One region of the Pseudomonas sp. TNT2022 ID642 genome, then DNA from elsewhere that is predicted to be linked to it. Evidence: predicted binding sites of a transcription regulator. Region 1 holds the regulator's gene; the other holds the start of a gene.
The links. The regulator sigma-54, encoded in region 1, starts transcription at its own class of promoters, with help from an activator protein. The targets are predictions, from matches to a motif close to ANTGGCATNNANNTTGCTNT.

Region 1 (4,984 bases):
GCAGACGCAGCTTGATGGTGTCGCGCAACTGGTACAGGTTCAGATTGGTGGTGTTGATCTTCAGGTCGGCGAGGTCGGCAATCGGGCCGAGCAGGGCGGTTTCATCCTGGATAGCTTCGGCCAGCGAGCGGTTGGCGTTGCTCAGCGGATGGCGACGGCGGGTTTCGGAGAAACGCTTGAGCAGAGTTTCCTCGTCGGCATCCAGATACAGGACATCGCACTGGATGTGCTTGCTGCGCACATCTTCAAGCAGCTCGGGAAAGCGCGACAGGTGGCTCGGCAGGTTGCGCGCATCAATGGACACGGCCACCAGCGGCTGCGCCAGTTCAGTGTGAATCAGCGCACGTTCGGCCAGTTCCGGCAGCAAGCCTGCCGGCAGGTTGTCGATGCAGTAGTAACCGTTGTCCTCAAGGACATCCAGTGCGGTACTTTTACCCGAGCCGGAGCGGCCACTGACGATGATCAAGCGCATGATTAGTGCCCGTTCTGCTCGTCCAGGACAACCTGATACAAGGCTTCGTTGCTCGCAGCGCTGCGCAGTTTATCGCGCACGTCCTTGCGATCGAGCATGCTGGCGATCTGACGCAGCAACTCCAGGTGCGCATCGGTGGCGGCTTCCGGGACCAGCAATACGAACAGCAGGTCAACCGGGGCGCCATCGATGGCGTCGAAATCGATTGGCGCTTCAAGGTGCATCAAGGCGCTGATAGGCGACTGGCAACCCTTGAGACGGCAGTGAGGAATGGCGATGCCGTTACCAAAACCGGTGGAGCCGAGTTTTTCACGGGCAATCAACGCCTCGAAGACATCTTGCATCTCCAGATCCGGCACTTCGCGGGCGATCAGGTTGGCAATTTGTTCGAGGGCTTTCTTTTTACTGCCGCCCGGCACGTTCACGAGGGAACGGCCGGGGGTCAGGATGTTTTCAAGTCGGATCATGGGGTGGGGGGGTTATCGACCGGTAGCGCCCTGAAGGAGGCTCTGGGTCTTTTCCTTATGCTTTTTGAGTTGGCGATCCAGCTTGTCGGTCAGTGAGTCGATCGCAGCATACATATCAGTATCTTCTGCGTTGGCGACCACTTCGCTGCCGGGTATATGCAAGGTGGCTTCGATTTTCTGCTTCAGCTTTTCGACGCACATCGTGACTTGCACGTTGGTGATCTTGTCGAAATGGCGCTCCAGTCGTTGGAGTTTTTCCTCGATATAGGAACGCAGAGGTTGGGTCACTTCCAGTTGGTGTCCACTGATGTTGACTTGCATACAGCTTCTCCTTCGTTGCCAGTGCATAAAGCGGCAGGCTGGATAGCCTGCCACTGGAACGCTGTAACGTGGCTTACATCAACCGCTTGCGTTCGCTCGAAGGCGCGATCCCGAGAGATTCGCGGTACTTGGCGACGGTGCGGCGAGCCACCTGAATGCCTTGTGCCTCCAGTAAACCAGCGATCTTGCTGTCACTCAACGGCTTTTTCTGATTTTCCGCTGCAACCAGTTTTTTGATGATCGCGCGGATCGCTGTGGACGAGCATTCGCCGCCTTCGGAGGTGCTGACGTGGCTGGAGAAAAAGTATTTCAACTCATAAATACCGCGCGGGGTATGCATGAATTTCTGTGTGGTCACCCGTGAAATCGTTGATTCGTGCATGCCGACCGCTTCGGCGATGTCGTGCAGGACCAGCGGCTTCATGGCTTCGTCGCCGTACTCCAGAAAACCGCGTTGATGCTCGACGATCTGGGTGGCTACTTTCATCAGGGTTTCGTTGCGGCTTTGCAGGCTCTTGATGAACCAGCGGGCTTCCTGCAACTGATTGCGCATGAAAGTGTTGTCGGCGCTGGTGTCGGCGCGACGGACGAAACCGGCGTATTGGGCGTTGACGCGCAGGCGCGGCACCGATTCCTGATTCAGCTCGACCAGCCAGCGCTCGTTGTCCTTGCGCACGATCACGTCAGGGACGACGTATTCGGCTTCAGTGGACTCGATCTGAGAGCCCGGACGCGGATTGAGGCTTTGCACCAGTTCGATGACCTGGCGCAGTTCGTCTTCCTTGAGTTTCATGCGCCGCATCAACTGGCTGTAGTCGCGGCTGCCGAGCAGGTCGATGTAATCGGTGACCAGGCGTTTGGCTTCAGCCAGCCAAGGCGTCTTGGCTGGCAACTGGCGTAATTGCAGCAGCAGGCACTCGCCGAGATTGCGCGCGCCGATGCCGGCCGGTTCAAACTGCTGGATGCGGTGCAGGACCGCTTCGATTTCGTCCAGTTCGATGTCCAGTTCCGGGTCGAACGCCTCAAGGATCTCTTCGAGGGTTTCGTCCAGGTAGCCCTGATTGTTGATGCAATCGATCAGGGTCACGGCGATCAGGCGATCGGTGTCGGACATCGGTGCGAGGTTCAGTTGCCACAGCAGGTGGCTTTGCAGGCTCTCGCCGGCGGACGTGCGGGTGGTGAAGTCCCATTCGTCATCGTCGCTGCTGGGCAGGCTGCTGGCGCTGGTCTGGTAAACGTCTTCCCACGCGGTATCGACGGGAAGTTCGTTGGGGATACGCTCGCTCCAGTCACCTTCCTCAAGGTTGTCCACCGTGGGTGCGGTTTCCTGATAGGAGGGTTCCTGGATTTCGATGGGCTTCTGTTCGGCGTTGTCGGCCATGGGGTCGGAATTGTCGAAGTCGTCGCCTTCTTCCTGGCGTTCGAGCATCGGATTGGATTCCAGAGCCTCCTGGATTTCCTGTTGCAGATCCAGGGTCGACAATTGGAGCAGGCGGATGGCCTGTTGCAGCTGCGGTGTCATCGTCAGCTGCTGGCCCATTCTCAAGACTAGCGATGGTTTCATGGCAGGGGCTTAACACCTTATTCGCCGGCGCTATGCGCCATCCACTACAGGGCGCCGGAGCGCCAAACTTAAGCAAATTATATGCCTGAAACTGAAGTGTTTGCCTAGAGCGCTGTAACAATTAAAGCGTATTAATTCCTGCTTGAATCGATACAGCGCCCGGGCGGCGCACCGGGCACTGTTACGCTTACAGGCGGAACTCGTGACCCAGATACACTTCCTTGACCAGATCGTTGGCCAGGATGGTTTCTGCATCGCCTTCAGCGATCAGTTGACCATCGTTGACGATGTAAGCGGTTTCGCAGATGTCCAGCGTCTCGCGGACGTTGTGGTCGGTGATCAATACACCGATACCCTTGGCCTTGAGGTGGTGGATGATCTGCTTGATGTCGCCGACCGAGATCGGGTCGACGCCGGCGAACGGTTCGTCGAGCAGGATGAATTTTGGTGCCGTTGCCAGCGCGCGAGCAATTTCCACTCGGCGGCGTTCACCACCGGACAGGCTCATGCCAAGGTTGTCGCGGATGTGGCTGATGTGGAATTCCTGCAGCAGGCTTTCCAGCTCTTTGCGGCGACCGGCCTTGTCGAGTTCCTGACGGGTCTCGAGGATGGCCATGATGTTGTCAGCCACCGACAGTTTGCGGAAGATCGACGCTTCTTGCGGCAGATAGCCGATGCCGGCCTTTGCACGACCGTGCATCGGCTGGTGGCTGACGTCCAGATCGTCGATCAGTACGCGGCCCTGATCGGCCTGTACCAGGCCGACGATCATGTAGAAGCAAGTGGTCTTGCCGGCACCGTTCGGGCCGAGCAGACCGACGATCTGGCCGCTGTCGATCGACAGGCTGACGTCACGCACGACCTGGCGGCTTTTATAGGCCTTGGCCAGGTGCTGAGCTTTCAGAGTTGCCATTACTGGGTTTTCTCGTCGGTTTTCTTCTTCGGCTGGATCACCATGTCGATGCGCGGACGCGACTCGGTGACCTTGTTGCCGGTAGCGCGACCGGCGCTGGCCAGTTTCTTCACGGTGTCGTAGACGATTTTCTCGCCCTGAGTGACGTTGCCGTCTTTGTCGACGACCTTGGCCTTGTCGATCAGTACGACGCGGTTTTGCTGGGCGTGGTATTGAATCGTCACGCCGTAGCCTTGAACCGGTTTGGTGTCACCCTGGGTTTGCAACTGTTCAAAGTAAGCCAGGTTGCCCACGGAGGTCACTACGTCGATATCGCCATTCGGCGCGCGAGTCATGGTCACCGTGTTGCCTTTAACGATCATCGAACCCTGGGTGATGATTACATCACCTTTATAGGTGGCGATGCCGTTCTTGTCGTCCAGTTGGGCGTCGTCGGCTTGAATGCGGATAGGTTGCTGCTGATCGTTCGGCAGAGCCCAGGCGCTCACGCTTCCCAGTGCTGCGCCCAGACTGAGCAAAATAGGGAGGGTTTTAACGAGCCTCATACTGTCCTCTTACGTTCGATAGCAGGTGTATCCTGCTTTCCTTCAGGTACGCTTTCATTCCAACGCCAGTCGATACACCGCCAGCGCCGTCGATTCTAACGGGTTGCTCGGTCTGCGCATATTCCTGCTGCGGGAACACGGTCATGCGAGTGGAAGTGATCAGGATGTCACGCTTCTTTTCATCGGTGCGCGCAACGCGTACCGAATCGATCAGTTCGACTTCGGTGCCGCCTGAATTCACTTCACCGCGCTCACTGGTCACGTGCCACGGGAATTCTGTTCCGCGATACATGTTCAGGTCGGGTTTGGTCACGAGCGTGACGTCGGTTGCCTTAACGTGCTCGGCTTTCTCGGACGTCATTTCATACTGCACCTTGCCATCCGGCAGGTATTGCAGGGTATGCGTGTTGGTTGCATACCAGTCGATAGGCGTTTCCACCGAGGTGACCGGTGGTTTGTCGAGAAAGCGTTCCGGGCTGATATTCCAGTAGCCGACCGCTGCGAAAATCGCAGCGATGCAGCCGAACAGCAGGAAGTTACGAAATTTTTTGCTGAACATGGCTTGGCTCACAGGTACGCGGCGTTGGCCGCATCGAGGCGGCCCTGGGCGCGCAGGATCAATTCACAGAATTCGCGGGCGGCGCCTTCGCCACCACGGGCGCGGGTAACGCCATGGGCGTGTTCGCGGACGAAGTCGGCAGC
Region 2 (4,984 bases), on a different contig from region 1:
GACTTCGAGGTTTTCCAGAATCGACAAGTAGTCGACGCGTTGGCTTGGATCGAGCGGCGCAGTGACGCGGATCGATCCACCGTCGATGGCTTGCGCAACGCCAGGGCCGAGCATGTCGTTGATCTTGTCGACGATACGTTTGGCGGTGGTGAAGTCGGAACGGTTGAGGTTCAGCGTCAGGCTGTTGCCCTGGTTGAAACCGCTCGGCACCGAACGCTCCACCGAGGCACCGCCGGGAATGCGACCGGCCGACGGAACGTTGACGGTGATCTTCGAACCGTCACGCCCTTCGGCATCGAAACCGCCGACCACCAGGTTGCCCTGAGCGACCGCGTAGACGTTGCCGTCGATACCCTTGAGCGGGGTCAGCAACAGCGTGCCGCCACGCAGGCTCTTGGAGTTACCGATCGAGGACACCGTAATGTCGACCTGCTGACCTGGCTTGGCGAACGCCGGCAAGTCGGCACTGATCGACACTGCCGCGACGTTCTTCAACTGCACGTTGCCCGATCCCGGCGGCACTTTGATGCCGAACTGCGAGAGCATGTTGTTGAAGGTCTGCAGGGTGAACGGGGTTTGCGTCGTCTGGTCGCCGGTGCCATTAAGCCCGACCACCAGGCCGTAACCGATCAACTGGTTGGAACGCACGCCGGAAATGCTGGCGATATCTTTCAGCCGCTCAGCGTGGGCAGCAAAAGCGGCGGACATCAGGGTCGCCGCCAGCATGAAGCTTTTCAGATTCAACGTAGCCACCTAGAAAGGGAACAGCGGGCTGAGGAAGAAACGGTCGAACCAGCCTGGCTGACTCGTATCGGCAAATGCGCCGGTACCCGAGTAGGTGATGCGTGCATCGGCGACCCGAGTCGACGACACGGTGTTGTCCGTGGCGATGTCATCGGCGCGTACCAGGCCGGCGATGCGCACCAGTTCGTCACCAGTGTTCAGCGTCAGCCACTTCTCGCCACGCACGGCGATGATGCCGTTGGGCAGCACGTCAGCGACGGTCACGGTGATCGAACCGGTCAGGCTGTTGCTCTGCCCGGACTTGGCGTCGCCCTTGGTCGAGCGGTCGGCGCTGTAGCCGGCGTTCAGACTCAGGTCGTTGCCGCCGATCGGGTTGTTGGTGGTCAGGCTGGAGCCGAACAACGAGGTCAGACCGACCTTGTTGTCGCTGTTCTTGTCCATCTGCGAGTTGGCATTCTTGCTCGCCTGCGTGCGCTCGTTCAGGGTGATGGTGATGATGTCACCGACCCGGAAAGCCTTGCGGTCGCTGTACAGGTTCTGCTCGAAGCCAGCCTGATAAATCGAGCCGTTGTTGGCCGCAGCCGGCAACGGCGTGCGCGGCAACACCGGGGCGTAGTAAGGGTCATTGGGCTTGGGCGTCGGAGCGACGCAGCCCGCGAGCGAGACGACCCCACTCAATGCCAGAACAGATACAAAGCGATTCATGACCCTACCTCACGGTGTTGCAGGCGACCTCATGGCCGCCTCATAGACTTGATTACAGATTCTGCGTTACGAACGAGAGCATCTGGTCAGCGGTGGAGATCACCTTGGAGTTCATCTCGTAAGCGCGCTGAGTAGTGATCATGTTGACCATCTCTTCAACCGTGCTGACGTTGGAGGTTTCCAGGGTGTTCTGCAGGGTGGTACCGAAACCGGCCAGACCCGGGGTGCCGACTTGCGGCGCGCCGGAAGCGGCAGTTTCCAGGAACAGGTTGTTGCCCACGGCTTGCAGACCGGCCGGGTTGATGAAGTCGGCGGTTTGCAGGTTGCCGATCACCTGCGACGCAGCGTTGCCAGCAACCGTGATGGACACGGTGCCGTCACGGCCGACGGTGAAGGTCTGGGCATCGTTCGGAATGACGATGGCCGGTTCCAGTGCGAAACCGCTGGCGTTAACGATCTGGCCATTGGAATCGAGGTGGAACGTACCGTCGCGGGTGTAGGACGTGGTGCCGTCCGGCTGCAGAATCTGGAAGAAACCGCGACCGTCGATGGCCATGTCCAGCGGCTGTTCGGTGGTTTGCAGGCTACCGGCGGTGAAGTTTTTCTGGGTGCCGACGATGCGCACACCGGTACCCAGTTGCAGACCCGACGGCAGTTCACTGTCCTGAGTCGACTGGGCGCCTGGCTGACGCTTGATCTGATAGAGCAAGTCCTGGAACTCGGCGCGATCACGTTTGAAACCCGTGGTCGACACGTTTGCCAGGTTGTTGGAAATGGTGGTCAGGTTGGTGTCCTGGGCGGACAGACCGGTTTTGGCAACCCATAGAGCCGGAAGCATTCGATTCTCCTCGTGCGCCTGTTTTACGGCGCGACGTTCTGATAATTAGCTGATCTGCAAGACCCGAGCCATGGCCTGGTCGTCGTCTTTGGCGGTGTTCATCATCTTGACGTGCAACTCGAACTGCTTGGCCAGGGCCAGCACCGAGGTCATCTCTTCGACGGCGTTGACGTTGCTCGACTCAAGGAAACCCGACACCAGTTTGACGTTGGCATCGGCCTGCGCCGGCTGGCCGTCCTTGGTGTAGATCGAGCCGTCGAGGCCCTTGTTCATGTTCTTGATGTCCGGGTTGACCAGTTTGATCCGGTCGACTTCCGCCATGACGCGCGGGCCTTCGCCCATCGCACGAATACTGATGGTGCCGTCTTCACCGACTTCGATCTGCTGCTCGGGCGGCACGGCGATCGGACCGCCGTTGCCGATCACCGGCATGCCGTTGCCGGCGCGCAGAACACCGAGGGCGTCGACGTTGAGGCTGCCGGTGCGCACGTAGCTTTCGCCGCCGTTAGGGTTCTGCACGGCAATGAAACCGTTGCCGGTCACCGCGACGTCGAGGTCACGACCGGTCTGCACCAGCGAGCCCGGGGTGAAATCGGTGGCGGGCCGTTCGCTCATGGCAAACGCACGCGCCGGAAAGCTGTCACCGAACACCGGCATCGAACGCGCCTGTTCCAGGTCGCGCTGAAAACCGTTGGTGGAGATGTTCGCCAGGTTGTTGGCATGCGCCTTTTGCGCCAGCGCATTCTGGCTGGCGCCGGTCATTGCCACATAAAGGTACTTGTCCACACTCTTTCCTCTGCATGCCGGACGTTTGCCGCCCACCGCTGTACTGCTGAGCCATAAGCAATTTGCAGACCAACTTTTTTCTGGCGCACAAAGGCCCGGTAAACAAAGGACTTGGGGGATGATGAGGGGAAATTTGAAATGTATCGAAGTCGAAAAACCGGCGGTGTTATGCCGCTTGGCGGCAATCCCTCGAATGATCGTTCCCACGCTCCGCGTGGGAATACCTCAATGGACGCTCTGCGTCCGCTTTGGGACGCGGAGCGTCCCGGGCTGCATTCCCACGCAGAGCGTGGGAACGATCACGTGCTGCCCGACTCTTTGCCGACTTCATACTCACGCAGTTTGTTGGCAATGGTGGTGTGCGAAACCCCCAGCCGCTTACCCAACTGCCGACTGCTCGGATGCTCGGAATACAACCGCTCCAGCACCGCTTTCTCGAAGCGCCCGACAATCTCGTCCAGCCCACCCTCCAGCGAGAAATCGCCAAGCGGCTGACGCACGCCGTAATCCGGCAGACGAATATGCTCGGCCTTCACCGTGCCGCCGTCGCACAGCGAAACCGCCTGGAACAGCACGTTCTCCAGTTGCCGCACGTTGCCCGGCCAGTGGTAATGACTGAGCCGATCCATCGCCGCCGGCGCCAGTTTCGGCAGCGAGCAACCGATCTGCCGACTGGCCTGGTCGAGAAAGTGTTCGACCAGCGGCGTCAGTCCGTCGAGGCATTCACGCAGCGGCGGGATGTGTAACGAGAGCACGTTCAAGCGGTGGTACAAATCCTGGCGAAACTCGCCGCGCGCGCACAGCTCCGACAAGTCCACCTGGGTGGCGCAGATCACCCGCACATCCAGATAAACCTCTTCATCACTGCCGACCCGTCGGAAGCAACCGTCCTGTAGAAAGCGCAGCAACTTCACCTGCAAGCGCGGGCTCATTTCACCGACGCCGTCGAGAAACAATGTGCCGCCCGCGGTCAACTCCAGCAGGCCGAGTTTGCCTTCAGCCCGCGCCCCTTCAAAAGCGCCAGGGCCGTAGCCGAACAGTTCGGTCTCGGCCATCGACTCGGGCAGGCCGGCGCAGTTGAGCGCCATCAGAGGCGACTGCCCGCGCGGACTGGCGAGGTGGCAGGCACGCGCCAGTAACTCCTTACCGGTGCCGGTTTCGCCCTCAATCAACAGCGGCGCATCCAGCGGGGCCATACGCCGCGCTTCACGCACCACGGCGGCCATCACTTTCGAACTCTGGAAGATGCTGTCGAAGCCACGTAGTTCCTGCTTGCGCACGTTATAGATGCGCTCGCCCACTCTGTCGGCGCGATGCAAGGTCAACACTGCGCCGGCCATGGCTTCACTGTCGTCGTGTTCCGATTGCAGCGGCGCGATGTCGGCAAGAAAGATGTCGCCCTTGACCTTGACCCGCATGCCGTTGATTCGCGATTTGTTGGCGCGCACCAGCTCTGGCAAGTCGAAATCTTCGGCATAACGCGACAGCGGAATCCCCGGCACTTCATCGACCCGCACACCGAGCAACTGCGCCGCCGCACGGTTGGCCGCCACGATCGAGCCACCCATGTCGATCGACAGCACCGGAAACTCCAGCGCGCCGAGCAGCGCATTCAACTCCATGTGCCGACGCTCGCTGGGCATCAGCCCTACCCGTTTGACGCCGAACACCCCGGCAATCGCCTCGAACTTCGGCCGCAGCGCCTGGAACTGGATATTGATCAGGTTCGGGCAGTGCAGATAGATCGCATTGCCATGCTCGCCACCGACCTCACCGCGCGCGACGTTGATCCCGTACGCCACCAGCAGGTTGAGGATGTCGCGCAGGATGCCGATGCGGTTCTGGCAGTGGACTTTGATGCGCATATAAATCGCCCGAATAAACGATGAGAAACCTGTAGGAGTGAGCCTG

Region 2: a site for sigma-54 is predicted at 3,128-3,147, ahead of M5G26_RS27600 (flagellar basal body rod protein FlgF). Genes of this name have one in related genera too.

Annotation. Positions count from the first base shown of each region.
Region 1 is NZ_JAMDGW010000001.1:69,870-74,853, forward strand. It holds gene rapZ (RNase adapter RapZ) at 1-472, opposite strand, end outside; gene ptsN (PTS IIA-like nitrogen regulatory protein PtsN) at 475-939, opposite strand; gene hpf (ribosome hibernation-promoting factor, HPF/YfiA family) at 952-1,260, opposite strand; gene M5G26_RS00310 (RNA polymerase factor sigma-54) at 1,334-2,824, opposite strand; gene lptB (LPS export ABC transporter ATP-binding protein) at 3,012-3,737, opposite strand; gene lptA (lipopolysaccharide transport periplasmic protein LptA) at 3,737-4,282, opposite strand; gene lptC (LPS export ABC transporter periplasmic protein LptC) at 4,269-4,841, opposite strand; gene M5G26_RS00330 (KdsC family phosphatase) at 4,850-4,984, opposite strand, start outside.
Region 2 is NZ_JAMDGW010000037.1:46,966-51,949, reverse strand. It holds gene M5G26_RS27615 (flagellar basal body P-ring protein FlgI) at 1-726, opposite strand, end outside; gene flgH (flagellar basal body L-ring protein FlgH) at 754-1,449, opposite strand; gene flgG (flagellar basal-body rod protein FlgG) at 1,502-2,287, opposite strand; gene M5G26_RS27600 (flagellar basal body rod protein FlgF) at 2,333-3,073, opposite strand; gene M5G26_RS27595 (sigma-54-dependent transcriptional regulator) at 3,373-4,938, opposite strand.